Regions from separate parts of the Ruegeria sp. CDSB022 genome, predicted to be linked through region 2. Evidence: riboswitches for the same ligand, from Rfam matches in the RefSeq annotation. Region 2 holds a riboswitch; the other holds the start of a gene.
The links. A riboswitch is a leader RNA that binds a small molecule or an ion and turns the genes downstream of it on or off. The one in region 2 is predicted to bind cobalamin.

Region 1: linked by a shared signal. The riboswitch ahead of AC2FIZ_RS10825 (hypothetical protein) and the one ahead of AC2FIZ_RS00270 (CbtB domain-containing protein) in region 2 are both predicted to bind cobalamin.

Annotation. Positions count from the first base shown of each region.
Region 1 covers NZ_JBXWOZ010000005.1:45,352-60,954, reverse strand. Annotated here, with positions in the region: gene xsc (sulfoacetaldehyde acetyltransferase) at 1-750, opposite strand, end outside; gene pdxR (MocR-like pyridoxine biosynthesis transcription factor PdxR) at 877-2,337, opposite strand; gene AC2FIZ_RS10875 (ArsR/SmtB family transcription factor) at 2,473-2,781, shown strand; gene AC2FIZ_RS10870 (permease) at 2,774-3,805, shown strand; gene AC2FIZ_RS10865 (hypothetical protein) at 3,848-4,237, opposite strand; gene AC2FIZ_RS10860 (DUF1013 domain-containing protein) at 4,289-5,047, opposite strand; gene AC2FIZ_RS10855 (ribonuclease T2 family protein) at 5,178-5,807, shown strand; gene AC2FIZ_RS10850 (thermonuclease family protein) at 5,949-6,446, opposite strand; gene recR (recombination mediator RecR) at 6,610-7,203, opposite strand; gene AC2FIZ_RS10840 (YbaB/EbfC family nucleoid-associated protein) at 7,268-7,612, opposite strand; gene AC2FIZ_RS10835 (DNA polymerase III subunit gamma/tau) at 7,768-9,519, opposite strand; gene AC2FIZ_RS10830 (protein-tyrosine phosphatase family protein) at 9,676-10,176, shown strand; gene AC2FIZ_RS10825 (hypothetical protein) at 10,178-10,582, opposite strand; cobalamin riboswitch at 10,666-10,885, opposite strand; gene AC2FIZ_RS10820 (alpha/beta hydrolase family protein) at 11,025-11,882, shown strand; gene rsgA (ribosome small subunit-dependent GTPase A) at 11,907-12,935, opposite strand; RNA gene ffs (signal recognition particle sRNA small type) at 13,094-13,192, opposite strand; gene AC2FIZ_RS10805 (5'-nucleotidase C-terminal domain-containing protein) at 13,232-15,073, opposite strand; gene nudC (NAD(+) diphosphatase) at 15,269-15,603, shown strand, end outside.
Region 2 covers NZ_JBXWOZ010000001.1:45,733-61,335, reverse strand. Annotated here, with positions in the region: gene cbiE (precorrin-6y C5,15-methyltransferase (decarboxylating) subunit CbiE) at 1-1,008, shown strand, start outside; gene AC2FIZ_RS00295 (cobalamin biosynthesis protein) at 1,005-1,373, shown strand; gene cobM (precorrin-4 C(11)-methyltransferase) at 1,370-2,164, shown strand; gene AC2FIZ_RS00285 (cobyrinic acid a,c-diamide synthase CobB) at 2,151-3,473, shown strand; gene cobA (uroporphyrinogen-III C-methyltransferase) at 3,470-4,198, shown strand; gene cobF (precorrin-6A synthase (deacetylating)) at 4,191-4,934, shown strand; cobalamin riboswitch at 4,978-5,186, shown strand; gene AC2FIZ_RS00270 (CbtB domain-containing protein) at 5,224-5,394, shown strand; gene AC2FIZ_RS00265 (CbtA family protein) at 5,399-6,097, shown strand; gene AC2FIZ_RS00260 (hypothetical protein) at 6,164-6,658, shown strand; gene AC2FIZ_RS00255 (DUF1636 family protein) at 6,655-7,068, opposite strand; gene AC2FIZ_RS00250 (DUF302 domain-containing protein) at 7,137-7,595, shown strand; gene AC2FIZ_RS00245 (thiamine pyrophosphate-binding protein) at 7,673-9,292, shown strand; gene AC2FIZ_RS00240 (CaiB/BaiF CoA transferase family protein) at 9,279-10,463, shown strand; gene AC2FIZ_RS00235 (tetratricopeptide repeat protein) at 10,645-12,015, shown strand; gene AC2FIZ_RS00230 (OpgC family protein) at 12,050-13,267, shown strand; gene AC2FIZ_RS00225 (OpgD/OpgG family glucan biosynthesis protein) at 13,264-14,763, shown strand; gene mdoH (glucans biosynthesis glucosyltransferase MdoH) at 14,760-15,603, shown strand, end outside.

The sequences.
Region 1 (15,603 bases), on a different contig from region 2:
CAGCGGGCCAGCAAACAGCGGGTGCGAGCCCGGGAAGGCGTCATTGTGCTGGTAGCCAACACAAACCGGGGCGTCCAGACGCTCGGCCAGTGCTTTCGAGGCTTCGATGCCGCCCGCAGACAGAACCGTGCCCGCACCGTTCAGGATGACAGGGTTCTTGGCATCCGACAGCAGCGCGGCGGCTTCGGTAACGGCTGATGCGCCGCCAGAAGGCAGTTCAAATTCAACTACGGCAGGCAGTTCGATATCGACAACCTGAGTGAAGAAATCACGTGGAACATTGATCTGTGCCGGTGCCGAGGCGCGCTTGGCCTTGGTGATAACGCGGCTCAGAACTTCGGCCATCCGCGAAGGGTCGCGTACTTCTTCCTGGTAGCAGACGCAGTCCGCGAACATGCGCATTTGTTCCATCTCTTGGAAACCGCCCTGACCCATGGTCTTGTTTGCGGCCTGAGGGGTCACAAGCAGCAGCGGGGTGTGGTTCCAGTAGGCGGTTTTGACGGCAGTAACAAAGTTGGTGATCCCCGGTCCGTTCTGCGCGATCATCATCGACATTTTGCCGGTGGCGCGTGTGTACCCGTCAGCCATCATCCCGCCCGAGCCTTCGTGTGCGCAATCCCAGAACGTAATGCCAGCTTTTCCAAAAATATCCGAGATCGGCATCATCGCCGAACCGATGATCCCAAACGCATGCTCGATCCCGTGCATCTGCAGAACTTTTACAAAGGCCTCTTCGGTGGTCATTTTCATCTGATTTGTCTCCGCGGATTTGTGGATGAAGCCGGACGATCAGCCCAGCCTTTGGGTACGGTTGTGGCCCAAGGGACGGAATGGCGTTAGGTCCAAAACGAAATGCGGATTAGGTCCAGACGCGGGCTACTGCGTTTGGATGGCATCCGCGATCAGCTTCACGCCCGGAGCGATGCGGTCGGGCGCGATGGATGAGTATCCGAGCCGATAGAAGTTCTGTGGCCTATCCGGCCCTGCGAAAAACGGTGCACCAGGCTCGATGTGAACGCTTTGGTTTTGCAGGCTGCGTGCCAGCTGGGACATGTCGACATGTTCGGGGGCGGACATCCACATCGAAGATCCGCCCATCACACCGCGCCCCGCCACCGACAGCCCGTATTCGTCGATAGCCTTGTCCATTGCCTCCCGCCGCTTGGACAGCTCTTTGGACATGCGCCTGATCTGTGCATCGTAATGTCCCAGAGACAGAAAATACGCTGCCGTGCGCTGAATGTGGCCCGGCGGGTGGCGCAGCACCAAAGAGCGCAGCGCGCGCGCCTCGCGGATAAACGGCTCGGATCCAACCATGTAACCAAGGCGCAATCCAGGGAACAGCGATTTTGAGAAGCTGCCCACATAGATGACACGTCCATCCCGGTCCATGGACTTCAGCGCGGGTGAGGGCGCCCCCAGAAACGCCATTTCGAATTCATAGTCATCCTCGACCACCATTGCGTCCAGATCCCGGGCACGATCCAAAAGTTGGCGGCGACGGGTGATCGGCATTGTTGCGGTTGTCGGGCTCTGATGGCTGGGCGTGGTGAAGATGACATCCGTTTCATCGGGCAGCGCCTCGGGTGGCAGGCCATCCTTGTCCACGCCAATGGGTACGACCGCGCAGTCCCAATGGTTCAACAGGCTGCGCAGCGCATAGTAACAGGGGTCTTCGATGACGGCGGTGTGATTGTGAGTCAGCAGAATGCGCGACGCCAGCCAAAGTGCGTTCTGAGCCCCCAGTGTGATCAATATTTCTTCGGGGCGGGCCGAGATTCCACGGCGGGGCAGAGTGTGGCGGGCGATGAACTCGATCAGCAACGGATCGTCCTGATCGACATAGTCGCGGGTCAGCGATTCGAAATCCTTGTGCCCCAATGCCCGCACTGCACATAGCCGCCAGTTGGCATGATCGAACAGGGTTCGGTCCGCCTGACCATAGATAAAAGGATAGGTATAGTCCCGCCAATTCCAGGGCTTGGGCAACACATCCGAATCTACAAACCGGCGGGCCAGCGCCTTGTCCCAATCCACGGTCTCAGTGCCCCGTTGGATGGGCGTGTATTTAGGCGGTACTGGCGCATTTTCCGACACATAATACCCAGATCGGCCCCGGGCGGTCAGGTAGTCATTGGCCAACAGCTCGGTATAAGCCAATGTCACGGTGATCCGGCTGACACCCAGATGCGTGGCCAGTTTACGCGACGAGGGCAGTTTTTCTCCGACATGGAAACGGCCTGACAGGATGCCTTCTGCAATCATCTGCTGAATCTGGGCCTGCAAGGTGCCTTGCCCATTCAGCTCTAGAAAGAACGTATCAACTGATATCCCCATAAGACCTTATAGAGTGGCCTTATTGATTGAGCAATCTGGACTCACGCTCTTTTCACGAATTCTGATCAGAATTTGTTGACGGTAGCTTTCAATATCTCTATATAACTAGAAATCTAGTTTATTGGAGTTGTGGATATGTGGGAAACCGCTGCAGCAGGATTTTCGGCGATGGGGTCAGAGGCGCGACTGAAAGTCCTCAAGACACTCGTTCGCGCCGGAGAGGCCGGGCTCACCGTAGGTGAAATCCAGGAGAGAACCGGCATTGCCCCGTCGACGCTGGCCCATCACCTCCGGTTTCTTGCGGCCGGTGATGTTGTCGAACAGGAAAAGATCGGGCGCACCACGATCAACCGTGCCCGGTATGACCATCTCAGAAACCTCGCGCAGTTCATTCTGTCGGAATGTTGTGCGGACGAAACTGGAAAGGCGGCAAACGATGGCTGACCTTACTCAGAGCCCTCGGGCCCCGTTCAAAGCTGTCTTCGACCTGATCAAAACCCCATGGGCGGTGATTGTCGCCATTCTGATCGCGGTGGCGATACTCGACCCTGGGAATCTAACGGAAGTGATAACATTTGCCGGCAAGGCACTGGCCCATACCGGCCAATATATTCTGTTTGCTGTGCTGCTGTTGTCATACCTCAAGGCCACCGGTGCCGAAGTCATGGTGGCCCGAGCCTTTGAAGGCCGCGAAACGCGGATGATCCTTTTGGCTGCCCTATTTGGCGGGTTGGCCCCATTCTGTTCCTGCGAGGTCATCCCGTTCATTGCTGGTTTACTGGCGCTTGGGGCGCCACTGTCTGCGGTTATGGCGTTCTGGCTCAGCTCTCCGCTGATCGACCCGCCGACGCTATTGATTACGGCTGGCGCATTGGGATGGCCCTTTGCTATCGGAAAAGCCGTAGCCGCAGTGGCACTTGGCCTGTTTGGCGGATTCGTCGTGCGCACCATGACGCGCAGCGGTGTGTTGACCCAACCTTTGCGGAACTACCAACCAACTGGATGCGGCAGTTGTGGACCTAAGCAAGAGGACAAACCGGTCTGGAAATTCTGGCATGACCCTGCGCGCCGGAATAGATTTCGTAGCGAGTTCTTTCGAAACGGCCTGTTCTTGTTGAAATGGCTGGCGCTTGCCTATGTTCTCGAGGCGTTGCTGATCAATTATGTACCCGCTGATCTGATCGCACGCGCGGTCGGAGGAGACGGCGTGTTGCCCATAATCATCGCGGCACTTGTTGGGATGCCGGCCTATCTGAACTCATACGTCGCGCCGCCGCTATTGGCAGGTCTGATGGAGCAGGGGATGAGCGCCGGGGCAGCAATGTCCTTTATGATCGCGGGAGCGGTCAGCTCGATCCCGGCCATGGCTGCGGTATGGTCGCTGGTCAGGCCGAAAGTGTTTGTGACCTATCTGGGCCTGGGGATAGTCGGCGCAGTGATCGCAGGGATCATCTTTCAGATGATCTGAAGGAAAAACCGCCCGGTGTGGACACCGGGCGGTTTTGCTTTGTCAGCTTGCTTCGCAATAGCGCGGAAGTTTGAAGCGATACCTTGGTTCACCGCTTTCCACATAGACCCGCTTTTCGACACAGGCGCTTTGGCCGACGGTCTGGGAAATCGGGGCCTCGGTCGAAGTGATCGACGTCGCGGACCCGTCGGGCAAACGTACCGAGGCAATCACCCCGTTCTTGAGGTCGCCGTTGATAGCGGTGGCGGACAGAACCGGTACGGTCATGAAGGCTTCGTGTTCATGCGTGCCGTCGTCGTTCAGCAACAGCAGGGCTGCGGCAACCGCGATAACGCCTACGACACCGAACGCGAGCAGGCCCCAGGTTCTTAGGAAGGCATAGATTGTCACGGCGCGGTGTGGGCCAAAAATGGCAGACAGTATGTTCAGCATCAGAGTCTCGTCAAAAAAGCCCCGGCCAGTTTGACCGGGGCTGTCTGCGTATCAGAAACGCGGATCGCTTTCGTCTTCATCCTCGGCCTCGCCTTTGGGCAAGTTGAAGAAACTGTCGGCGTCGATGATCGGCTCTTCTTTCTCCTCGGGGGAGTCATCAGACAACGAGAAGGTCTCGAGACCCTCGATCGCCGTTGGAATTTTGGGCGCTGCGTCCATTTCCAGTGACTGCTCGGTCGAAACCAGCTTGCGGCGCTCATCATCGCTCATGACGCCACCTTCAGCGGCTTTCTTGGCGGCGGCTTTCTGCACGATTGCGTCCAGCTCGGACTGTTTACACAAGCCCAGAGCGACGGGGTCAATCGGTTGCATGTTCGAGATGTTCCAGTGCGTCCGCTCGCGGATCGACTGGATGGTCGGCTTGGTGGTGCCGACCAGCTTGGCAATCTGACCGTCGCTGAGTTCGGGGTGGAACTTGACCAGCCACAGGATCGAGTTCGGACGGTCCTGACGCTTGGACAGCGGGGTATAGCGCGGGCCACGACGTTTTTCCTCGCCACTAGCAGCGGGGTTGAACTTGAGCTTCAGCTTGTGCAGCGGGTTGCCCTGCGCCACATCAATCTCTTCCTGCGTAAGCTGGTTGTTGGCGATCGGGTCGAACCCTTTGACGCCAGCGGCCACGTCGCCATCGGCGATGCCCTGCACTTCCAACTCGTGCATTCCTACGAAATCCGCGATCTGCTTGAAGCTGATCGTTGTGTTGTCTACTAGCCATACGGCTGTTGCCTTGGCCATAAGCGGTTTTGCCATCAGCCCGTCTCCTATGCATACATCTTTCCCGTCGCCGGAATTCGGCGGCCCCGTGATCTTGGGGCAGGTTTCCGTTGTCGGGGAACTTGGGCTGTATATAGTCGCGGCAGGGCAAGAAGGGAAGAGGCGAATGCGCTGGCTGGTTCTATGGGTTTTCAGTGCAATGACGGCGCTTGCCGAGGGTGAAAAACCGGGCGCGTTCGACTACTATGTCCTGGCACTTAGCTGGTCGCCGAACTGGTGCGCGCGCGAAGGCGACGCGCGTGGGTCCGATCAATGCGATGTACGGCATGATCACGGCTGGATTCTACACGGGCTTTGGCCGCAATTCCATCAGGGCTGGCCATCTTATTGCCGCACGGCCGAGGCCCCGCCGACGCGGACCATGACCCGTGAAATGGAAGATATTCAGGGCAGTTCCGGTCTTGCCTGGCATCAGTGGAAGAAGCACGGCACCTGCTCGGGCCTAAGCGCTTCGGACTATTTCACCTTGTCGCGGCAGGCCTATGGGTCGGTCGAGCGCCCAAAGGTGTTCCGCCAGTTGGACGCATCTGTGAAACTGCCCGCATCTGTCGTGGAAGAGGCGTTTCTAATGGCCAATCCGGGGCTGGAGCGCGACATGATCACCGTCACCTGCAAACAGGGCTATATCGAAGAGGTGCGCCTGTGCCTGTCGCGCGATCTTGATCCGGTGCCGTGTGGCCGGGATGTGATCAAGGACTGCGCGGCCAAAGACGCGCTTTTTGATCCGATTCGTTAGGGTTTGCGGTAAAGGCGAGATGGTGGGTAATCGCAACTTCTACGTTGTTGCCACCGCATCCTGTTCAATAGCCAGATCGTGCCGAGGCTAAGGCCTACCTTGCTATTCCAAAGTCCTCAGGGCCACTGCGATACCATAAAGCTAGTCGGAATTGCGTTTCGGTTTTACTTCGGAATGGAACGCGCGCATGTTTCCCTTTTGGCGTGCGGCTGCCCGCCAGAGTTTCTTTCGCGCATCGCCCGGCTCTAAATGCGCGTATTCACCGCCGGAAAACTTGGGCCAGTCCAGAGCCAGTCCAAGTTTAACCAATTCTGCGGCGACATCAGTACCATCTGGAAGCGTGCACTTGGCGACGATCCGATCGTAGGAAACCTCTTCTTTGATTTCGGCTGTGATCACCATGCCTTTGCACATCTTAATCAGCGCAAACTTGGATTTCTTGCCCCAGGGATGCTCAAGCTCGGGCGCATCGATTCCGGCAACCCTGCTCTTGGTGCCGCTTATCACGATCGTGTCGCCGTCGATTACGTGGCACTTGCCTTTGAGAGTCCGTGTGGTTGGATAAGCCGAGGGCGGCTGCTTTGACGGAACCGGTCGTGCTCCGGTGATCGCAGGTCGTTTAGTTGGTTGGAAAGGCACCACCCTAGATCGTTTGCGCGATGATCCGAACAGGGCCTTCAATATATATCTCAACATATGAAAAACGCATTCTAAATCTGCTTAATCGATGCGTAGAATGTTAGGCTGGATACAGTATTTGTGTAAACTTGATATTTGAATTCGACCAAGTGTCGAAGCTCAACTACAACTCCTTCCGCGCCCTCAGCGCCGCCGTAATCGTCCCGTCATCCAGGTAGTCCAACTCGCCGCCAATCGGCACGCCCTGCGCCAGCGAGGTCAGGCGCACCTGCCCGTCCAGTTGATCGGCTATATAGTGCGCGGTGGTCTGGCCATCGACAGTGGCGTTCAGCGCCAGAATGACTTCGGTGATCCCCTCGGCTGTGACCCGATCCTTGAGGCGAGGAATGCGCAGCTCATCCGGGCCGACTCCATCTAATGCCGACAAGGTGCCGCCCAGCACGTGATAGCGGCCTTTGAAAACCGCTGCGCGTTCCATCGCCCAAAGGTCGGCGACGTCTTCGACGACGCACAGCTCTCCGGTCGCGCGGACTTCGCTATCGCAGATGTCGCAGATATCCGAAGTGCCTACATTGCCGCAATTCAGGCACTCACGGGCAGTGATGGCAACCTGTTGCATCGCGTCCGCAAGCGGTGTCAGCAGAAGGGCGCGTTTGCGGATCAAATGCAGCACTGCGCGACGGGCCGAACGTGGGCCGAGGCCTGGCAGTTTGGCCATCAGGTCGATCAGATTGTCGATATCGCTGTTCGAACTCACTGCGCTTGCTCCTGCATAAGGGCCGGGCAGTTGGGCCCGGCCGGTATTTCGTCAGGAGTGCCTATCAGAACGGCAGCTTGATGTCTGCGGGCAGGCCCATACCTTCGGTCAGCTTAGCCATCTCAGCCTGCGACCGTTCTGCGGCCTTGGCCTGAGCATCTTTGACGGCGGCCAGGATCAGATCTTCGACCACTTCTTTGTCGTCGCCGTTAAAGATTGACGGGTCGATATCGAGACCTTTCAGCTCTCCCTTGGCCGTGGCTGTTGCCTTGACCAGCCCTGCACCGGATTCGCCGACAACCATGATGGTATTCAGCTCTTCCTGCATATCCGTCATCTTGGTCTGTAGATCCTGCGCGGATTTCATCATCTTGGCCATGTCACCCAGGCCGCCGAGTCCTTTGAGCATCGGTATTCTCCTAATATTCGGTTTGACGCCTAAATACGGGCGCGGTCGGCGCGGCACAAGGGCCGAGCTGGCTCCCGCCCGTCGTCAAGGCCTTTGGCCAGACCTTTCCTCCCGTTGGGCCCGGGAGGTTTCCAGTTGGGTCAGATGGGACGGTTTCAGTCTTCCTCGAACGGGTCCCATTCGTCTTCGACCTCGGGCAGCGCCTCGGTTTCCACTTTGGCGGCACGTTCTTCCGGTGTTTCAATCCGCTTGATGCGTGCCTTCGGAAATTGCATGAGCACCGCCTGAACCAACGGGTGTTTCTCAGCCTCTGCTTTCAACGCCAGCTCGGCGGCGTCTCGAATCTCGGCGATGGTCGCAACCTCACCATCGGCCACAATCGACACAGCCCAGCGGTTGCCAGTCCATCGTTGCAGCGACGAACCCAGTCTCGCTGCCAGATCTGTGGGTGCGTTCTGTGTCGGGGTGAATTCGATCCGCCCCGGTTGGTAAGAAACCAGCCGCACCCCGTTTTCGACCTCGACCAGAAGTTTCACATCCCGATTGGTGCGGATCAATTCAACCACGTGGTCAAAACTCGGATACCGTGCCAGCGCCGATTGGATATCATGGGCCAGAGCCGCCGAAGGCGCGCCGGCGGGGCTGCTAGTTGCGGACACGTAAGAAGATGATGCCGCTGGTACCGGAGCCTGAGAGGGCACGGCCATACCACCGCCCGGACCACCATTCGGAGGCGGTGGCGGGTTGTCCTGCAGGCGCTTGATCAGCTCTTCGGGGCTGGGCAAGTCGGCAACATGGGTCAGGCGGATAACGGCCATTTCAGCAGCCATCATGGCATTTGGCGCGGCCGATACCTCTTCCAGCGCTTTCAGCAACATCTGCCACATCCGGGTCAAAACGCGCATTGGCAGGGCCTCGGCCATTTGCTGACCACGGGCACGTTCATCAGGGGAAACCGTCGGGTCCTCGGCTGCGTCTGGCGTGATCTTCACAACCGAAACCCAGTGCGTGATTTCGGCCAGGTCACGCAGCACGGATAGCGGATCGGCCCCTTCGGCATATTGCCCGCCCAATTCAGTCAGCGCGCTTGCTGCATCCCCTCGCAGGATCATTTCCATCAAGTCCAATACCCGGCCCCGGTCGGCCAGACCCAGCATCGCGCGCACCTGATCGGCGCTGGTTTCACCGGCCCCATGGCTGATTGCCTGATCCAGCAGCGAAGTTGCGTCGCGCGCCGACCCTTCGGCCGCGCGGGTGATCAGCGCCAGGGCATCCTCCGCGATCTGTGCCTTCTCAGCCGCTGCGATCTTATTGAGCAGGCCAATCATGTCCTCGGGTTCGATCCGGCGCAGGTCAAATCGTTGGCACCGCGACAGAACAGTCACCGGGACTTTGCGGATTTCGGTCGTGGCAAAGATGAACTTCACATGCGCAGGAGGTTCTTCCAACGTCTTGAGCAGCGCGTTGAACGCGCTGGTCGAAAGCATGTGAACTTCGTCGATGATGTAGATCTTATAGCGCGCACTGGCGGCACGATAGCGCACCGAGTCGATGATTTCGCGAATGTCATTTACGCCGGTGCGGCTGGCGGCGTCCATCTCCATCACATCGACATGGCGGCCTTCCATGATGGCGACGCAATGTTCGCACTGGCCGCAAGGTTCGGTCGTGGGCTTGCCTTGCCCATCAGGACCGATGCAGTTCATGCCCTTGGCGATGATCCGGGCCGTGGTCGTCTTACCGGTGCCGCGGATGCCAGTCATGATGAAGGCTTGCGCAATCCGGTCGGCCTCGAACGCGTTTTTCAGCGTGCGCACCATTGCGTTCTGACCGACGAGGTCAGCAAAAGTTTCCGGGCGGTATTTCCGCGCGAGAACCTGATAGGCGGGGCTGGGCGTGTCGGTCATGTCTGCTCTGTTGGATTCGTGTCAGGTTTGCAGCGTAGAGACCCCCGCCGTCCGCGTCCACCGCGCGCGAAAAGGAATTTCGTTTTGGCAAGTTGCATCAGAGCCGGTAAATCATGAGGGGCTTTAGCCCCATGTGGTGATGCAGGAAAAGGAGCTGTGTTGGAGAGTTTTGCAATTCACCCTCTTGGATTGGGCAAAGGGCAGATCGCTCTGTGCCCACTGCCGGGGGTCACGGGCGATTATGCTGGGGATTTCGCAGTAATCCGGGATTGGGCGCCGGACCTGGTCATCTCGATGACGACCTCGGATGAGTTCCAGCATTCCGGCGGGCTGTCATTCGAGGCGGACCTGCAGTGCGAACGGATTGCCTGGGTTCACCTTCCAATCCGCGATTTCGGCGTCCCCACGCCTGAGGTTGAGGCGCTTTGGCCGCAAGCCAGTGAGGCGGCCCAACATGTCCTTGCCAGCGGTGGCAAGGTGCTGGTGCATTGCCGCGGTGGGTGCGGTCGCTCGGGGATGGTTGTGATGCGGCTAATGGTGGAATGCGGCGAAGCGCCTGGCCAAGCGCTTCGGCGGTTGCGTGCGGTGCGGCCCTGCGCGGTGGAAACCGACGCGCAAAAGGACTGGGCCGGGTTGCCGGCCCGAACCCTTCCCTGATTCAGGCAGACACTTGATACGGAATACTGTCGCTGCGCGGCGGCAGGGTCGAAACGTCGAGCATCGCACAGGGTGGTTCTGACAGAAAACCAGCGGATTTCTGGATGAACTCCGGCCCGAACATCATGTCGCCATAGGCGTCCAGCATTTCTGTCGGCGTGTCCGTACTGGTGCCGCAATAGACCCTGATCTGTTCTGATTGGGCCCGAAAACGGGCCGTGCAGCCTTCGGTGCAATGGGTCAGATCGCTAGTGCCTTCGACCTCGAATGTTTTGGATGCTGCAGGCGTTGCCGTCGCCATCGCCTCGGCCATGGCGCGTGCCATTCGGGCCAGGGCGGGGCAGGGTTTCCCGGTCCTCTGACAGACGGTTGCGGTGAATTCATGTGTCTTTGTCTTCCAGATCATAATGCGCCCTCCGCGCGCAGGACGAAGGGTGAGGATCAGGTGTGACAGCGCGCTGACGACCTGCCCGGACACCCCGCCCGAGTTTCGGTTTCGATACGATGGCAGGTCTCCTGACTTGCGGGTCGTCGCTTTGCCGACCTTCCCAGCCCTGGGGCCAGTGGTATTTCGGCATTGCTCACCGCTTACAGTTGCGGGGGCAGTCGCGGAGTTGGCCCTTTCCGGCATCGCCGGGGCAGACCGCACCGTGTTCCCTTTTCATCCCGCCCCAATTCCGGGGCAAGAACCATCACCACATCGCTAGCGGCTATGCAGACCCCGAGTCAAGCCACCTGTTGGGGTTCAAACCGGACGTTTGGTCATCTTGATGAAATCTTGACTCTGGTGGCCGAAATCGGGCCGATTGTTGAGTGAACCGAGTAGTTCAGAATTTGTCGGAAGCGCCATGCTTGATACCACGCCCTGCGTCCAGACTAAGGACTTTGATTTTGCCTCAGGCTCTGCCAGCCTGTCGGCGCGGCTGTATCTGCCTGAAACCGAGCCGAAGGTCGCCGTGGTGATTCACAGCGCAACTGCAGTGCCGCGCGACTATTACCAGCATTTTGCCCGTTGGCTGGCCGCCGAACAGGGTATTGCCTGTTTGACCTATGACTACAGCGATTTCGGGCATTCGCTGCGCGACAAACTCAAAACCTCTGAGGTGACCATGGCGGATTGGGCCTTGGTCGACATGCCCGCCGCACGGGCTGAGATGCGCAGGCGGTTCCCGGACGCTTTGCAGTGGAGCATCGGTCATTCCCTTGGCGGCTTGCTGGGGCCGGTGCAGCCAGACATTGATCAGATCGACCGGATGATCTGTGTATGTTCGGGGCTGGTTACTCTGTCCGACCATCCCTGGCCCTATCGCGGGCTGGCGTGGATGTTCTGGCATGTGCATGGGCGTCTGGCAGTGAATGCGCTGGGCTATCTGCCGGGCAAAGCGGTGGGGATCGGTGCCGATTTGCCTGGTCCGGTCTATTGGCAATGGCGTAGCTGGTGCACGGCGCCGCAGAATTATGTGCCGCAGATCGGTGACGCTCTGCCCGAAGCGAGATGGGCGCAATCGAATACGCCGGTGGACCTGTTCACCTTCGAGGACGACCAGATGGTGCCGCCAGACGCTGTCTGGCGGCTTGCCGATCTGTATGGACCAAAGGCGCGGCGACATCTGTTGTCTCCGAATGAATTCGGAGCGCCTGAGATCGGTCATATTGGCGCTTTTGCCCGCAGAAACCGGGCGGTTTGGCCCCGGTTGATTGCCTGAAAACGAGGCGCCTTTCTGTCACGCTCAGTGTCTGCTGCGGGACTTTTTGTCATTCATGACGGATCGCACCATTTTGCCAAAGGCTTTGTCACGTGCCCGTGACTGCGCGAGGGTTTCGGAATTCCTCTGATCTTCGCGCCGAAGCTTGTGCCAGCGCGCCAGCCGGTCGGGCTCAATCACGCCATTGGCAATCGCCTCTTGTACAGCACAACCGGGTTCGGCCTGGTGCTGGCAATCTGAGAACCGGCACCTTGCAGCCAATTCTAGAAGGTCTGAGAAAACCTCATCCACGCCGTCTTGGGCATCCATCAAACGCAGGGCGCGCATTCCTGGCGTATCAATCAGCCACCCCCCGTTTCGCATCGGGTGAAGCGCACGATGTGTCGTGGTGTGGCGACCCCGTGCGTCATCCTCGCGGATCCCCGCCGTTGTCCCGGCCTGACCAGTCATGGCGTTCGCCAATGTGGTTTTGCCGACACCGGATGAGCCGACCAAAGCAGCAGTTTGCCCGGAAGGGCACCAGGACAGGATCGGATCAATCTCTGACGCCTCCAGCGCGTTGACGGTTAGAACGGTCAGAAACCGAGCCAGCGAACTGGCCTGACTGGCATAGCTCTCTGGGTCAGGGCAGCTGTCGGCCTTGGTCAGGACAACAACCGGATAGCACCCGGCCTGATGCGCCAGCGCCAGATAACGCTCAAGCCGTGCCAGATTGAAATCGGCATTGCAGGAACTGACGATATACAGCACGTCCACATTCGCCGCGATCAGTTGAACCTGCGCACCGGTGCCTGCGGCCCGGCGTTGCAAGAGGCTTTTGCGCTCCAAAAGATGCCGAATGCGGTTTTGATCATCCGCAAGGATCCAATCGCCAACCGCAAATTCGCCGGTTGATCGGTCAGGGGTCAGATCAGATGTGTCGCCCAGCGCATTCAGGCCGATCAGGCGATCACGATGGACGGCGTTGATGCGATGCGGTGTGCAGGTAGGGTTCACAGCATGTTGGGCTGCAAAATGAGAGGACCATCCCAGGTCCGAAAGTGTTTTGGACATTGTTCTGCCTGTGTTCAGATACAGGAAACCATCAGGGTGGCAGACGCGCACCCATCGGTAACGTGTTCAGGCAAGAGCGGGGGTTAGTCCCGGATACGCTCTGCCCGAAGGGTCATTGCTACAATCATAAAGTCCCTCCTGCGGCAGTCGTTGCGCGTAAGTGAGAGGTTGGACATCGACCCAAGCGGGGCTCGTTGTGGCTGCTTCCTTCCGGATCTGACCAGGTTGGCGAGGCGCTCGCCCGCGCCAACCTCTCGAGGGTGGATATAGGCAGTTGGCCGGAAAAACACAACCCGTCAGAAGGTCAGAAGAATCCGTAAAAAGCCATTTTCGTCGGTTCCAAGGACTTGTGGATCAAATTCCTGAATGTCCTGCAGATGTCGGTGGGCATTTGGACCGGTGCGTAAGATCGCCTGCGTACCAGTGTTACTGGTGATTCTGAAGGGTTTCTGGGCCTCTTCCAGCGGATCGCTGACCAAGGTGCCTGACAGATAATCCAGCAGGGCTTGCTGGACCGGCAGGATGGGCATGTCGATACGTTGCGCATTACCCGCAAATGGGAAATGCCCGCCCCCGCTGGCGCGATAATTGTTAAGCGCGACGGCAAATTGCTGATCCGGTGCAATGGGGGTGGCACCGACCAGAACCTCTGAAACGCGCCGGTATTCGGCGTTGATCAAGGTGCCCATATCGTCGAAACGCGGAGGTTGTGTCAGATCAATTCTGCAGGACAGCCCGTATAGCACATCAAAGTTGTGACCCACCCGATTTTCGCAAATAAGTTCGGATGCAGATCCGGTCGAAATCTGGTTGAAAACAGCTGCGGACATCTCAAGCCAGTCCACGATTTGATCACCGGATACAATGACACCCTGCAATTCGTTTGGAAAAACATGCAGGTCAACCACGTTACGCAGGAATATCTCGCCAGGCTTAACATCCGTATAGAATCGCGGCCCGGCCCGACCGCCGAATTTCGAAGGTGAAACCGCCGATAAAATCGGAATGTCTGCCAGGTCGGTTTCGGACATACACAGACGTAACGCGGCAGCCTGGGCGGCGGCGACCAGCCTCAGCCCACGGTCCACGGCGCAAAAGCTGAAATAGCTGTGCAGATGGTGCGGGGTGCGCCCGACCGGCTGGCCCGCTCGCCTGCGGGTTTCGGCATGACCAGAGGAAAACAGATGCAACAATTCTGGATCTTCAGGCGCCAGTGATACGATTTCGTCGGGACGCCCCGCAGATATCGGTCGCAGCGTCGCCCGGGCTTCGCCAGCGGTCCAGCCGCCGCGCTCTGCCGAGTGAAGTTTCAAGTCAATCACCCCCAGATGTGATCCGGCCGTTCCGGGTAGGACAACTGGTTTGCCATGCACCAGAGTGTTTTCAGAGCCGGCCTTGGCGGGATAGGTCAAATGGGAATGACCAGCAATTATTGCGTCGATACCTTCGATTTCGGCTAGCGGAATAATCGCGTTTTCCATATTCCGTTGTGACCTGTCCGGTCCGAAACCGGTATGGGCCAACGCGATGATCAGGTCGCAATTTTCGTTTTGGAGCTTTCTGACTTTGTTTGCCGCACAAGTCAGGATGTCCTGAGTGGTAAGGGTGTCGTGCAGCTTGTGTGCCTCCCATTGCGCTGTCTGAGGCGGGAGGACCGAAAAAACCCCAATTTTCAAAGCCATAGGTGTCGGCGAGCCAGGGATCTCTTTGTGCAAAATGACATGATCTTGCCAGATCTGAGGCCCATTCGTGCGCAAGGCATTGCTGCTGAGCACAGGGCAGGGGGCGTCAGAGATAACGTGCTGTAAGAATTGAAGCCCGAATCCGAAGTCGTGGTTTCCCAGGCCAATCGCGTCATATCCCAGGCTGCCGAAGGCCTGCATCAGGATGTGCGGCGCATTGGCGGGATCGGCAGCCCAATCCCCCAACGGTGTACCCTGCAGAGCGTCTCCGTTGTCGAAGAGCAAGACGATATCTCCGTCTGCCTCAGCCTCGTTCCGCGCCTGCCGGATCAGGCTGGCCGTTCGGGTCAATCCGATCGTAGGTTCGTCTTGATCCGCGTAATAATCAAAACTGCACAGGTTCATGTGCAGATCGGTGGTCGCCAAAATCCGGATACCTACAGACTGATCAGACAAATGCGAAATTGTTTTTAATACTCTACTTTTGGCAGTTTTATGAATAACAACTTCAACAAAAAGCATAGTAAGTGCAAATTTTTTTATGCACTTGCGGTAATTTGACGGGATCGCCTCGGTTTTCGGTCGTGGAATTGTCGTTGCAACACCGAAGCTGTCATGGCAGCCCTGTGCAGGCGAACCAGAGGAATTTAAATGAAGAACGCGGAACAGGTAACGTTTGGTGGATCAGGGCTGGATCGTGCCGCACATCTTCGCGGAGACGTCGACACGATGGCAGCAGCGCGAGCACATCCGAAAGCGAAATGCCTGTTGCTGTGGCGCGGAAAGCTGCTGGTTCAAGGAGAGGCCCTTGATCAACTCTGCTTGTTACCTGTCTTGCATGAGCTGATCGCAAATGGTCCCGGTGGGATCGTCCCAGCGCCAGTATTGCTTGGTCTCTCGGATGAAGTTCCGGTTTTTGCCTTTGATATATCCGATTGGATGCCCGAGGGCGTTGACATGTCCGAGCTTGGGGCATTCTTCGACCG
Region 2 (15,603 bases):
CTGACCGGTTTTCGCGGACAATCAACCGTGGTTCTGGCCTCGGGTGATCCGTTCTGGTTCGGCGCCGGATCCGTGATCGCGCGGAATTTCGAAGCCGGGGAATGGGCCGCCCTACCCGGCCAATCCACTTTTTCGCTGGCCGCTGCGCGGTTGGGTTGGCCGCTGGAAAGCACGCAGACATTTGGTCTGCATGCAGCCCCGCTGACCCGCCTGCGCCCCCATCTGGCCCCCGGCCTGCGCGCGATTCTGCTATTGCGCGATGGCAAGGCCGTGACCGAGCTGGCCACCTATCTGACCGACACTGGTTTTGCCGACACACATCTGCACGTGATGGAGGCCTTGGGTGGCCCGCGCGAACGGGCGCGCAGTGTCTCGCTGACCGAGGCGCTGCTGGGTGGGTTCGATCACCCGGTCTGCGTCGGGCTCGAGGTTGCTGGCGGCGGGCAGGCCTTTCCGCGCGCCTCTGGCAAACCGGATGAGATTTTTGAGACCGACGGCCAGATCACCAAACGCCCTATCCGTGCGCTGACCCTTTCGGCGCTGGCCCCGCAGCGGGACGAGCATCTGTGGGACATTGGCGGCGGCACCGGGTCAATCAGCATCGAATGGCTGATGTGTGATCCAACGCTCAGCGCCACAACGATCGAACCCCGCGAAGACCGCGCCGAGCGCATTCGCCGAAATGCCGACGCGCTGGGTCAAGACCGGCTGCAGGTGGTGCACGGCACCGCCCCGGATGCGCTGAACGGCCTGCCCCTACCCGATGTCGTGTTCATTGGCGGCGGGCTGAGCAGTGAGCTGTTGCAATGGCTGCATACAACCCTGCCCTCCGGCACGCGGCTGGTGGCCAACGCGGTGACGCTGGAGAGCGAAGCGCTGCTGGCGCAATGGCAGGATATGCTGGGCGGTGAGCTGCTGCGGATCGAATTGGCACAGGCTTCGGCCCTGGGGCCACGGCGCGGTTGGAAATCGGCCTATCCGGTGGTGCAATGGAGCGTCACGTTATGATCGTCGCAGGCATCGGATTTTCCTCGACCGCTACGCTGGACAGCCTGCGCGCCGCCTATGATCAGGCGAGTGCCGGCCACGCTGTGGACGCGCTGGCCACAGTTGCCGACAAGGAAGGTCACGCCGCGCTGACAGATTTTGCCTCGACCATTGCCCTGCCGCTGCATTTCATTGCCCCCGCCGATCTGGCCGGGCAGCGCACCCTCACCTGCTCGACCCGCAGCCGCGCCACCTATGGCACCGGCAGCGTCGCCGAAGCATCCGCCCTTGCCGCCGCCGGAACTGGTGCGCGGCTGATCTCACCCAGACAGATTTCAGACGACCGGCTGGCCACCTGCGCCATCGCCATCGGAGGACAGACATGACCGTTCATTTCATTGGCGCCGGACCGGGTGCCGCCGACCTGCTGACCTTACGGGGGCGCGATATCATCGCCGCTTGCCCGGTCTGCCTATATGCGGGTTCGCTGGTGCCAGAGGAAATTCTGGACCATTGCCCCGACGACGCCAAGATCGTGAACACGGCGGCGATGGATCTGGATCAAATCATGGCCGAGATCGAGACCGCACATCAGGCCGGTCTGGATGTTGCGCGACTGCATTCCGGCGACCTGTCGGTCTGGTCGGCGATGGGCGAACAAATCCGCCGCCTCAAGGAATTGGGCATCCCGGTCAGCGTGACCCCCGGCGTGCCGTCTTTTGCCGCTGCGGCTGCATCATTGGGCACGGAACTGACCCTGCCCGGACTTGCGCAATCAGTGGTCCTGACCCGGACACCGGGACGCGCATCGTCGATGCCCGAGGGCGAGACGTTGGCGAATTTTGCGCGTACCGGGGCGACGCTGGCCATCCACCTGTCGATCGGCAATCTGGACACTGTTATCGCCGATCTGACCCCGGCCTATGGCGCCGAATGCCCGGTGGCCGTGGTCTACCGTGCCAGCTGGCCCGATGAGCGGATCATCCGTGCGACGCTGGCGACGCTGAAAGACACGCTGGACGAGAGCATCTCACGCACAGCGCTGATCATGGTGGGTCCAGCACTGGCTGGTGAAGGGTTTGACGAAAGCTGCCTGTATTCTAAGGATTACGACCGCCGGTATCGCCCGCAAAGCGCGGACAGCCCTTGGTCAAGCTGGAGCCATGGTGATGACTAACCCTCCGGGCATTCTGATTTCGGCACCGTCTTCGGGGACTGGCAAGACCACCGTGATGCTGGGCCTGCTGCGTGCGCTGGCCGAGGATGGCCTGACCGTCCAACCATTCAAAAGCGGCCCTGACTATATCGACCCGGCCTTTCACCGGGCGGCGGCTGGGCGCGCCTCGTTCAATCTGGACAGCTGGGCGATGGGCGATCCTCTGCTGAACGCAATATCGGCACAGGCTGACGGCGCGGATATCGTCGTAGCCGAAGGATCGATGGGTCTGTTCGACGGTGTCGCCAAACCCGGTGAGATTGGCCATGGTTCTAGCGCGGAAACCGCGCAGCGTATGGGCTGGCCTGTGGTGTTGGTTCTGGATGTCGGCGGTCAGGCGCAATCAGCTGCAGCCACGGCGCTGGGGTTTCGGATGTACAACCCCGACCTGCCCTTTGCCGGGGTAATTTTGAACCGCTGCGCCAGCCCGCGCCACGAGCGTCTGACCCGGTTGGGTATGGAACGTGCAGGCCTGCCGGTTCTGGGCGTTCTGCCACGACGCGGAGACCTGACACTTCCCGAGCGGCACTTAGGTTTGATCCAGGCAGTGGAACATCCCGATCTGGAAAGCGCTATTGTCGGCTATGCTGCGTTCCTGCGTGAACATGTCGATCTGGAGGCGATCAAGCGGGCGGCTTCCTCAAGCCCAGATAGGCCATCGTCAGCCGTGCCGCCGCGCCCTCCGGCGCAGCGGATCGCACTGGCCCGGGATGCTGCGTTTTCGTTCACCTATCCGCATTTGCTGGAAGGCTGGCGCACGGCGGGTGCAGAAATCCTACCGTTTTCACCACTGGCGAATGAAGCCCCTGCCCCGGATGCCGATCTGGTCTGGCTGCCGGGTGGGTATCCCGAGTTGCACGCAGGCACATTGGCCGCCGCCAACACCTTCCAGACTGGGCTGCGCAAACATGCCGAGACAAGACCTGTGCATGGCGAATGCGGGGGCTACATGGCGCTGGGTCAGGCGTTGATCGACAAAGAGGGAGACCGGCACGAAATGGCGGGCCTTCTGGGCCTTGTGACCTCCTATGAAAAGCGCAAGTTCAACCTGGGTTATCGCAAGGCGGAATTATTGGCCCCAATGGCCGGATTTGCCGAAGGCACAGCGCTACGCGGGCATGAGTTCCACTATTCCTCGATCATCGAACAGCCTGACGCCCCGCTGGCGCGCGTGTTCGACGCCGAAGGCGCGGAAGGCCCGCAAACCGGATCGGTGCGAAACAATGTCACCGGGACATTCTTTCATCTGATCGCCGAGGCCTCGGCATGAGTGGTTTTGTGTCCTTCATCGGTTCAGGCCCCGGCGACCCGGAATTGCTGACACTGAAGGCGGTAGACAGGATGCAGAAAGCCGATGCGGTGCTGTTTGATGACCTCAGCAGTGGCCCGATCCTGAGCCACGCGCGTGAGGATGCTGATCTGGTTGGTGTCGGCAAACGCGCCGGGCGCCCCTCGCCCAAGCAGGATCACGTCAGCCGCTTGTTGGTCGAATATGCACAAACCGGTCAGCATGTTGTGCGGCTGAAATCCGGTGATGGCGGCATGTTCGGCCGGCTTGAAGAAGAACTGGTGGCCCTGCAAGAGGCCGGGATCGACTATGAAATCATCCCCGGCATCCCCTCGGCGGTAGCGGCGGCGGCAGCGGCGGGCATTCCGCTGACCCGGCGACTGACCGCGCGGCGCGTGCAATTCGTCACCGGCCACGATGTCAGTGGCAAACTGCCCGAAGATCTGAACCTGGCAGCACTGGCTGATCCACAGGCTACGACCGTCGTGTTTATGGGCAAGCGCACCTTTCCCCTTTTGGTTGGCGCCCTGCATTCCCACGGCCTACCGCTGGACACACCTGCTTTGATGGCCGAGTCCGTCTCGACCCCCGAGCAAAAACTGCAACGCTCGACCATCGGTGCCTTGTCGCAGCAGTTGGAAACCGAGATCGGCACCGCCCCGGCCCTGATCCTGTATGGACCTCTGGCAGAGTTCGAAAATGATTGACCTGACGCTGATCGGTATTGGCACCGGCAACCCGGATCATGTGACATTTCAAGGGGCGCAGGCGATCCGCTCGGCGGACCTGATCCTGATCCCCCGCAAGGGCGAAAACAAGGCCGATCTGGCAGGGCTGCGCGAGCAGATCATCGCTCAGGTCGCGGATACTCCTCCGCAAATCGCGTATTTCGACATTCCTAAACGCCGTGCCGATGATGGCTATTTACGCGGAGTGGACGAATGGCACGACGCGATTGCATTGCGCTGGCAGGAGGCCATCGCAGCCCACCCGAAGGCCCGCCATGTGGCGCTGCTGATCTGGGGGGATCCGTCGCTGTATGACAGTTCGCTGCGAATCGCGGCACGTTTGACCCCTCAGCCAGAAACACGGGTGATTCCCGGCATCACCGCGCTGCAAGCGCTGACGGCGGCCCATGCGATTCCGATCAACGAACTGGGCGCGCCCTATATCGTAACAACTGGTCGTCGCATCCGGGACGAAGGATGGCCGGATACCGCAGAAAACGTGGCGGTGATGCTAGATGGCGAATGTTCATTCCAAAACCTGGACATGCAAGACTTGGACATTTGGTGGGGCGCATATGTCGGCATGAAAGAGGAAATCCTGATCAAAGGCCCTTTGGCCGAGGTTGCGCAGCAGATTCTGGACCGCCGCGCCCTTGCCCGTGCCGACCATGGTTGGATCATGGATATTTATTTGCTGAAAAAGCGCATAATCTGACACAATACGTCGCAAATGATGATTGCACCGCCACAGCTATAGCGGCTAAATGGGGGTGTCTGGTCCTGCCGGAGAAATCCGGATGCTAAGAGGGAATTTGGTGCGACTGCCTCGGTGGTCAACTCCAAAGCCGCCCCCGCGACTGTAAGCGGAGAGCCCCTGTTCAACCAGCCACTCCCGGTTCTCCGGGGGGAAGGCGAACAGAGGCATCGACCCGCAAGCCAGGAGACCTGCCAGGCGCAAAAACGAAACACCGGCCGTCGGGTGCGGCGGCAGAGGAGAATACAAAATGGCAACACAAACGAAAACAGCATCCGCCGCGCGTACAGGCTTTGTTCCGGTCATGTTTGCAGTGGTTCTGGGTCTGGGCCTCATTACGCTGACCGGTCACGTTCAGGCAGCGGCCCTGCATGATGCAGCGCATGACGTGCGTCACGCGACCGGCTTCCCCTGCCACTAAGACCGTGTTCAGTCGTATATTGACCAGCGCGTTGTTCGCTGGTGCTGCAGCGGGGCTGATTGCCGCCTTGCTGCAGTTGGTATTTGTGCAACCAGTATTGTTGCATGCCGAGCTTTATGAATCCGGAGAGCTGGTGCATTTCGGGGCCGAGACCGTATCGGCTCATCCCGAACTGCCGCGCATGTTCTCTGAACTGACGCGTGATGCGCTGAGTGTCATCTTTACCATGCTGACCTATACCGGCTATGCGCTGGTGATGGTTGCGCTGATGTCGGTAGCCGAAGGTCAAGGGCATCAGATTGATGGCCGGACCGGCGTCCTTTGGGGTTTGGCCGGATTTATCGCCTTCCATCTTGCACCAGGTTTCACCCTGGCGCCCGAAGTGCCGGGTGTCGCGGCAGCCGATGTCTATGCACGTCAGGTCTGGTGGTTCGCAACGGTTGCAGCAGCCCTTGTCGCCATGTGGTTGATCGCCTTTGGAGGTAACCTGATCAGCTATGTGATCGCCGCAGTACTTCTGTTGGTGCCACATCTTATAGGTGCACCCGAGCCCGATGTTTTCACCGGCCCTGTGCCGACTGAAATTGGCGCGTTGTTCGCGGCACGAGCTTTTGGAATCGGTCTGGTTGCATGGGTTCTGGTTGGCGCGTTCGCTGGCTATTTCTGGCAGAAAGAAGCGCAACCTTCCGAAGCAACGGCCTGATCGCACTTCGATTGAACGCGCCGGGTGTAAACTTGGCGCGTTTCCCTATGTTTTCAAGGAAATACAATGACCCGTTCACTTGCTCTATTCGTGATCGGTCTGGTCTTTGGCGGCGGTACAGGATTTGTAATTGCTGCTGCAAACGGCGTCACATTTGATGGCCACGACCATTCTGATCCGTCTCTTCACGGAGCCTCACCCACTGAGACCATGGCCCACGATCATTCCACGGCCTTGAACCTACCGGCAGGCACAGATGCACCTACACTGGACATCGCTCTGACACAGGATCCTATGTCTGGCTGGAACCTGCATGTTATGCCAAAAAACTTTACCTTCGCACCGCAGAACGCATCGACCGCAGACATGGCAGGCGAAGGGCACGCGCATGTTTACATCAACGGAGAAAAGCTCGCCCGGCTTTACGGCAGTTGGATGCACATTGATCAGTTGCCCAAAGGTGAGGTCGAGGTTTCGGTTTCGCTGAATTCCAACAGCCATAGCCCGCTTTCGGTCGATAACGTGCCGGTTCGTGCTGCGGTTACGGTTCAGGTTGACTAAAGCGCCGGAATACGCGCACGCAAACACATCCGAAGCCGCCCGCAGGGTCGGGCGTCTTCGATCCAGCCCTGCGGGCTGTTCAGGTAAGTACGGCAAGTTTCAGCGATATCCGCAGCATCCGCCACCACATCGACACCCGAAAACACATAAGATGCGCGCCCCAGCGCCTGTATAGCTAGGGCCGTGGGTTCCGCGCAGCTGCTGAAACAGGCGTGTTCGCTCAATTCGACCTGATCCGTCAATCCAGCCCTTTTCAGTGCGTCCTTCACAGCCTGCACCTCGGCCGCCCGATCGCGTGCGGTGCCACAGGTTTTGCAGATCATCAGGCGCATCCGATCCAGACCTTTCCCTTCGTCCTGCGCCCGTTTCTGCGGCTTTAAGCGGCGCGGCGCAATCCCGAATGCACACAAGATTGTGAGTGCGACGTTCTCACATTTCTGGCAGGATTCCTGCAGACACCTTAAAAGGAAGCCTCTGGATGAAACTGCTTTGGACCGTCTTCGCCCTGCTGGCCCTGCCCGCCTGGGCCGACGAACCGCTCTCGGGATGGGCCGTGTATCCAACGGGCAAAAGCTATGATGAATTAGTCTCGGACACCAAATCGGCGGTTAAGGCAAACGGTCTGATCGTGGTCACGCAGGCCGGCCCCACCAAAGCCGCCGCCGCGCGGGGAATTACAATCCCAGGCAATCTGGTGATCGGCGCCTTCAACAATGACTATGCGGTGCGCGTGCTGGAAACCTCGGTGCGCGCAATGATCGAAGCACCGATCCGGTTTTACGTGACCGAAAACGAGGACGGCACCGCCACCCTATCCTATAAAACGCCCAGCTTTGTATTCGCGCCCTATATCTATGAGGGCGGAGACCCCCTGAGGGACATTGCCCAGGAATTGGATGACACCTTTCAGATCGTGGCCGAAGCCGCTGTCAAATAGTCACACTGGCGTGATGCGCCTTGCGTCCGGGTCTGTCCTCCGCAATCTGCGTTGAAACAGTTTTCGGAGCTTTACTGATGCAGGACTCGTCGCCCCGCGCTGCGGACATTCTGGCCCAACGGCTTTATGAGGCTGGCTGCCGCCACGCTTTTGGCATGCCAGGTGGCGAGGTGCTGACCCTAGTGGATGCGTTGGAAAAGGCGGGGATAACCTTTCACCTGACCAAACACGAGAACGCGGCCGGCTTTATGGCCGAGGCGGTGCATCACCGCGACGGTGCCCCGGCCATTCTGGTGGCCACACTCGGTCCAGGCGCGATGAACGGGATCAATGTGGTCGCCAATGCGTTGCAGGACCGGGTGCCAATGATCGTGCTGACCGGCTGTGTCGACGCAGATGAGGCGCTGACATACACCCATCAGGTCATGGATCACGCACGGGTCTATCGCTCGATCACCAAAGGGACATTCATGCTGACCGCCAAAGGCGCGGATGTTATCGCAGACAAAGCGGTGTCGCTGGCCAGTCAGCCGCGCCCAGGGCCGGTGCATATCGACGTGCCGATTTCGGTTGCGGATGCGCCTGTGACCGATGTCAAACGCCGCCGTCTTGTCAAACCTGCCGCCGTCGCGCCCGAGGGGGATTGCGTTGAAAAAGCCCGCCGCTGGGTGGCACAGGCCGAACGGCCCATCGCGATTATCGGCCTGGATGTTCTATATGACGACTCGCGCAATGTGGTGCAGGCGTTCCTTGAACATTTTGGCATTCCTTTTGTGACAACCTACAAGGCCAAGGGCGTGGTTCCCGAGGATCATCCACTGTGCCTTGGCGGCGCGGGCCTGTCGCCGCTTGCTGACACCCATCTGGTGCCGCTGGTTGAACAGGCCGATCTGGTGTTGTGTCTGGGCTATGACCCGATCGAAATGCGCCCTGGCTGGCGCGAGATATGGGACCCCGAAGAAAAGCGCGTCATCGACATTTCGGCGGTTCCGAACGATCACTACATGCATCAGGCCGGGTTGAACCTGGTGGCTGATACCGGCGCGACCCTCGAGGCCGTTGCAAAGGGCAACCCTGCCCGCGCCACCTGGCCCGGCGGTGAGCCCGAACAGGTTCGGGCCGCCCTGGCGCGAGCCTTCCCTACTGATGACGTATGGGGTCCCGCCGCGGTAATTGCGGAAACCCGCGCGGTTCTTCCTGCCGAGACATTGGCCACCGCTGACAGTGGCGCACATCGCATCCTTCTCAGCCAGATGTGGGGATGTTCCGAAGAACGCGGGCTGATCCAATCTTCAGCGCTCTGCACCATGGGCTGCGCTCTGCCAATGGCCATCGGGCTGAAACTGGCCGAACCCACGCGCCCGGTCATCAGCTTTTCCGGCGATGCCGGGTTCCTGATGGTCGCCGGAGAACTGTCGACCGTTGCCGAGATGGGTGGTAACCCGATTTTCCTGGTGTTCGTCGACGCCAGCCTTGCCCTGATCGAATTGAAACAGCGTCAGCGGCAAATGGGGAACGTAGGCGTCGATTTCGACCGCCACGACTTTGCAGCTATGGGCCGGGCCTTCGGTGGGAATGGTCACACGGTGCGCACCCGCGCCGAACTGAGGGATGCTCTGGAAGCGGCAACCAAGTCTGATAGGTTCACCGTAATCGCTGCTGAGATTGACCGCGGAGGATATGATGGCCGGATCTGAAGGACCGCTGAAGGGCGTCAAGGTTCTGGACCTGTCCCGCATTCTGGCCGGACCGACCTGCACACAGTTGCTGGGCGATTTGGGTGCCAGCGTTATCAAGATCGAAAACCCTGCTACTAAAGGGGACGACACGCGCCAGTGGGGCCCACCCTATGTCGCTGATGCCGACGGGGTTCCATCGGATCTTAGTGCCTATTTCATGTCAGCCAACCGCAACAAGAAATCGGTCGCCATCGACATCACCACACCCGAAGGTCAGGCGGAAATTCGGCGGCTGGCCTCGTTTGCGGACATCCTGATCGAGAATTTCAAACCCGGCGGGCTTGCGAAATACGGGCTGGATTACAAATCGCTCTCGCAGGAATTCCCTAGCCTCGTCTATTGTTCGATCTCAGGCTACGGGCAGGATGGGCCTAACGCATCAAAGCCCGGATATGATCTGATGGCGCAGGGCTATGGCGGTGTCATGTCTCTGACCGGCGATCCCCAAGGGGCGCCGATGAAAGTTGGAGTTGGTATCGCTGATGTCATGTGCGGTATGTATGCCTGCGTTGGCATTTTGGCAGCATTGCGCCATCGGGACCAGACCGGAGAGGGACAGCAAATTGATCTGGCTCTGGTCGATTCCCAGATTGCGTGGCTGATCAATGAAGGCGTGAATTATCTGACATCCGGCAATGTGCCACAACGCCGTGGGAATGGTCATCCAAATATCGTTCCATATGACGTTTACGAAACCGCTGATGGCCATGTGATCCTTGCTGTAGGTAATGACAGTCAGTTCCGCCGGTTCTGCGAATTCATCGACCAACCTGATCTGGCGGATGACGTCCGCTTTGCGACGAATCCGGCGCGGCTGGAAAACCGGGATGCGTTGAACGCCCTATTGCGCCCTGCGGTTCAGTCATATGACACAACAACCGTCATCGCAGAACTTGAGGCACGCAAAGTACCAGTTGGGCCGGTCCAGACCCTGGATCAGGTTTTTGACACCGAGCAGGTCGCGGCGCGGCAAATGCAGATCGCGATGCAGGCTGCCCCGGCCGAGGTAAAACTGATCGGAAACCCGCTGAAATTGTCGCGGACACCGGTTACCTACCGGACGGCTCCGCCACAGTTCGGAGCGGACACTGCAGCAGTCTTGAACGCGAAGAACCCATTTGAAGATTGAAACACAATGCCTTACTAGGCGGCATATTGCTGAAACATGCCGTTGAATCGGCGGATTTTTTCACGTTTTCCACACACAGCTTTTCACCAATTCGAGAGCAGGGCCGATACTGATACGACCCCGCCTGACTCTCTGCTAAATCGAATAAAGTAATAAATCGCAAATGGATTGGATCCCGCGCATGAAACAAGATGTTTTCGGACAGATGAACACTCTTTGCCATTCGGCCAGTGTCGAGGCGTGGAATGGTGTTCTGCTTGGTTTCATGGCGCATTCAGCTGTCACACCCCTGCATCTGGGCAAAGTGCTAGAGCTTGAGCCCGATTTCGCGCTTGGTCACGCCGTCAAAGGCCTGTTCCTGGTCTTGCTGGGCCGGCGAGAGATGATGCCAGTTGCAGCGGAAGCGTTGAATGCTGCCAACACCGCTATGGATCGCCAACCGGTAACTGATCGCGAGCGGCTTTATGTCGACGCGTTGGCCCTTTACCTGTCCGACCTGCCCTCACATGCAATCCAGAAGTTTGAAGAAATTCTGCGCCTCCACCCACAGGACTCGCTGGCGATGAAACTCAGCCACGCAACACGGTTTGTCTTGGGAGATGCCGCTGGTATGCGACGGTCGATCGAACGTGTCCTGCCTGCTTATGAACCCGACCACGCCGGCCGCGGATATCTTCTGGGGTGCCATTCCTTCGCGCTTGAGGAAACCGGGGCCTATGAAAAAGCCGAAATCGCCGGACGTCAGGCACTGTGGATGGTGTCGGATGATGCCTGGGGTCTGCACGCAGTGGCCCATGTGCACGAGATGACCGGCAATGCGCAGCAAGGTCTTGATTGGCTGGCCGGACGCGAGGATGCCTGGGCGCATTGCAACAACTTTCGCTATCATGTCTGGTGGCACAAGGCGCTGATGCATCTGGACCTGGGTCAGGTCGATCAGGTTATGGAACTGTATGACCAGTATGTCCGGCAGGACAAAACCGACGATTACCGTGACATATCGAATGCCACGTCGCTTTTGTCCCGGCTCGAGCTTGAGGGCGTCAAAGTTGGAAACCGCTGGGAGGAACTGGCCGACCTCAGCGCCGCCCGGACCGAAGATGGCTGCCTGATCTTCGCCGATCTTCACTATCTGCTGGCCCTGACCGGCGACAACCGGACCGAAGCGACCGGCAAAATGCTGCAGCGCATCCAGAAAGATGCCCAGCGCAATCAGGGCGACACTCCGATCCGGATGTCGGATCCCGGTATTGCCGCAGCCAAAGGGCTTGAGGCTTTTGGCGACGGCCTTTACGGCGAAGCATTTGATTTCCTGTCGAATGCACGGGACGGAATGCAACTGGCCGGTGGTAGCCACGCCCAACGTGATGTATTCGAGCGCATCACTATTGATTCCGGCCTGCGTGCCGGCCGTTTGGATGCTGTCGAGCGCATTCTAGACGACCGCCGTGCCAAGCGGGCCGGGGGTGAGGACAATTATGCTATGGCGCGCCGCGCATTGATCGACGCGGCTCGCGATAACCAAGACGCACAAAGCGTTCCGGCAGAATAACAAAACAAAAAGACTGAAGAAGGACAGAACTCGTATGGCGACTCTATCGCCCGCTTCTGATTTTGCACCTGTGGCAGCCACCTCGGCCGCCCCTGTTAGTACGCGCGACCCGCGTCTGGATTTCTATCGCGGAATCGCGATGTTCATCATCCTGATTGCGCATATTCCCAACGACCCCTGGGCCAAGTGGATCCCTGCCCGGTTTGGTTTTTCGGATGCAACCGAGATTTTTGTTTTTTGTTCGGGCATGGCCTCGGCCATCGCCTTTGGCGGCGCGTTCCTGCGCAAGGGCTGGTGGATGGGCACTGCGCGGGTATCATACCGGATCTGGCAGGTTTACTGGGCGCATATCGGCCTGTTCTTCTTTGTCGCGATGACGATGGCTGCGCTGAATCAATCAGGCCTGTTTGAGAAGAACTACATCTCGTCCCTGAACCTGCAGCATTTCTTCAATGATCCTGCTCCGCAGATCGTCGGCCTGTTCACCCTGACCTACGTGCCGAATTATTTCGACATTCTACCCATGTATCTGGTGGTTCTTGCAATGATGCCGCTGTTTATGGGCCTGTCCCGCATCGGATTCTGGGCGGTTGCAGCCACATCCGTTGCTATCTGGCTCGTGGCGCAGACCGACGTTCTGGACCTGCCCGCCGAGCCCTGGTCGGATCGTCAGTGGTTCTTTAACCCTTTTGGCTGGCAGTTGCTTTTCTTTACTGGCTTTGCATTCATGCGCGGCTGGATCCCGGCCCCTCCGGTGTCAAAAACGTTGATTTGGGCAGCGGCGCTGTTCCTGATCTTTTCAATGCCTTTCGGGTCGTGGAAAGTGTTCACATGGGTGAATGCCGCAGCCCCGGATTTGGCCGATGAAATCCGCAAAGTCTGGCCCATCACGAAGGAATTCCGCGACAAGACCGATTTCGGTCTGTTTCGCTACATGCATTTCCTGTCGCTGGCCTATCTGGGCTGGGTCGCTGCTGGCGAGCATGGACACCGCCTGATCGCAACCGGTCAGAGCGCAGGCGCCAAAGCTTGGCAAATCGTGCTGACCCTGGTCACCAAAGTGGGTCAGCAATCACTTGCCGTATTCGTATTTTCCATGGCAGCAGCACGACTTATCGGCGTTGGGCTCGATTTGTTTGGGCGGGATTTTGCCACTGTCTTTGTCGCTAATATGATTGGCTTTGCCATGATCATCAGCGTGGCCTATTTGGCCGCGTGGTTTAAGTCACAACCCTGGAAATCAAAGAAATGAAATTCACACGTCGCGCATTTTTGGCCACGACTTCGGCGCTTGCCTTCGCCCCGGCCACCTTTGCCGTGGGCGGAGAGGTCCCGTTTGACCGCAGTGACGTGATCTCGCTGGCCCGCGAGTTGGCCGCAAAGCCCTTTGCCGAGCGCAAGATGGTCCCGCAGGAATGGCAGGACCTGACCTATGAGCAATACCGCTCGATCCGGTTCCGCCTGGATCGTGCGCTTTGGTTCGAATCTGAGACGCCTTTCAACGTAGATTTCTTCACCCCTGGGCTTTATTTCCCCCGCACGGTTCAGGTGTCGACTGTAGAAGACGGCATGGCTAAACCCGTAGCCTTCGATCTGTCGATGTTTGACAAGTCGACCGAGGTTCCTCAGTTGCCCGTCGACGACACGCTGGGTTTTTCGGGCCTGCGCCTGCGGACTGAAATGCACCGCCCCGGAAAAACCGATGAGTTCTGTGTGTTTCAGGGCGCCAGTTACTTCCGGGCGATCGGCCTTCACGAGGTCTACGGCCTGTCGGCCCGGGGGCTGGCGCTGAAAACCGGCGATCCGGATGGCGAAGAATTTCCCGAATTCATTCGTTTCTGGCTGGAACGTCCCAAGCCCGGTCAGCGCAATATGGTGGTTCACGCCCTGATGGACAGCCCGAGCGTGACAGGGGCCTATCGGTTCAATGTCACGGCAGGCGCTGATTGCGTGATGGAGGTCGAGGCGACGCTCTTCCCGCGCACCGAGTTGACCCATGTCGGCATTGCGCCCGGCACGTCGATGTTCCTGTTCGATCAGACCAATCACAGCCGTTTCGACGATTTCCGCCCTGCGGTGCATGACAGCGACGGGTTGTTGATCCGCAACGGCGCTGGCGAGGTCCTGTGGCGGCCTTTGGCAAACCCGACCCGCCTGCAGTTCTCGTCCTTTGTTGACATGAACCCGCGCGGGTTTGGCCTGATGCAGCGGAAACGCGCGTTCTCGGATTATGCCGATCTTGAAGCGAGTTACCACAAACGCCCCGGCCTCTGGGTCGAACCAACTGGCGATTGGGGCAAAGGTGCGGTCACTCTGGTCGAGATCCCTGCCGATCAGGAAATCTACGACAATATCGTCGCCTATTGGCGTCCGATGGAGCCCTATGCGGCCGGAAGCCAGGTGGACCTGTCCTACCGCCTGATCTGGGGTGAAGAACCACAGCGCACCCCGATGCCACGCGTGATCAACACTGCGATGGGTGACAACACATTTGGCGAGGGCCGTCTGGCGGTGATCGACTTTGAAGCCAGCGAGCTATTCGACGAACCTGAGGCGATGACGATCTTTGTGGACTCGCCCCATGCAGAGACCTCGGATGGCGTCCTGCAGCGCAACCCCGATACTGGCGGCCTGCGGTTGGCCTTTTCCTTCGAGCCGGGAGACCGGAACCATGTGGAACTGCGTGCGCAGTTGCTGAAAGACAAGCAGCCTGCCTCCGAAGTCTGGCTGTATCGTTGGACATCATGAGCAACGATCTGCATATCATGCCGCCTGAGGCACCCCTGGCGATGCCGGAGCAGAATTTCAGCGCTGGGTTCCGTGACGCTCAGGCGCCCCGCAGCAGGCAGGCATCTGCGGGATTCTGGCGTGCGCTGGCGTTCTCGCCTGCGATGGCGGCTACGCTGGGCTTGCTTTGGGTCATGACCGACTGGTTCGGAGCCGAAGGGATCAATCTGATCGAAGCGATTCTGTTGGCTCTGATCTCATTCAACTTTTTCTGGATCTCTTTCACGGTCTGCACCGTTTTGTTGGGTATGATTTCCCTGTCGCGGCAGGAACAGCCCAAACGTCAGGGCCGCCCACAGGCGCTGCGCGTCGCGCTTCTTATGCCGGTCTATAATGAAGTACCCTGGAACGTGCTGGGCAACGCCCGCACCATGCTGGAAGACCTGCGCGCGCGGGATGGTCAGCACCACTATGCGATGTTCATCCTCTCTGACACCCGCGACCCCGAGATCGCGGCACAGGAACAAGCCAGCGTCGAAGCGTTGCGCACCACCCTCGCGCCGGGACTGGAACTGTATTATCGTCGGCGAGAACAGAACACAGACCGCAAGGTCGGAAATATCGCAGATTGGGTCAGCCGTTGGGGTGCGGATTGGGATGCGATGCTCGTGCTGGATGCCGACAGCCTGATGACCGGCCGCGCCATCCTGCGCCTGACGGATTCTCTGGCGCGAGACCCCGGTGCGGGCCTGATCCAGAGTTACCCTCAGTTAATTGGTGCTCAGTCGGTTTTTGCCCGGATGCAGCAATTTGCCAATGGCGTTTACGGTATCGCCTTCGCCGAAGGTCTAGCCCGCTGGT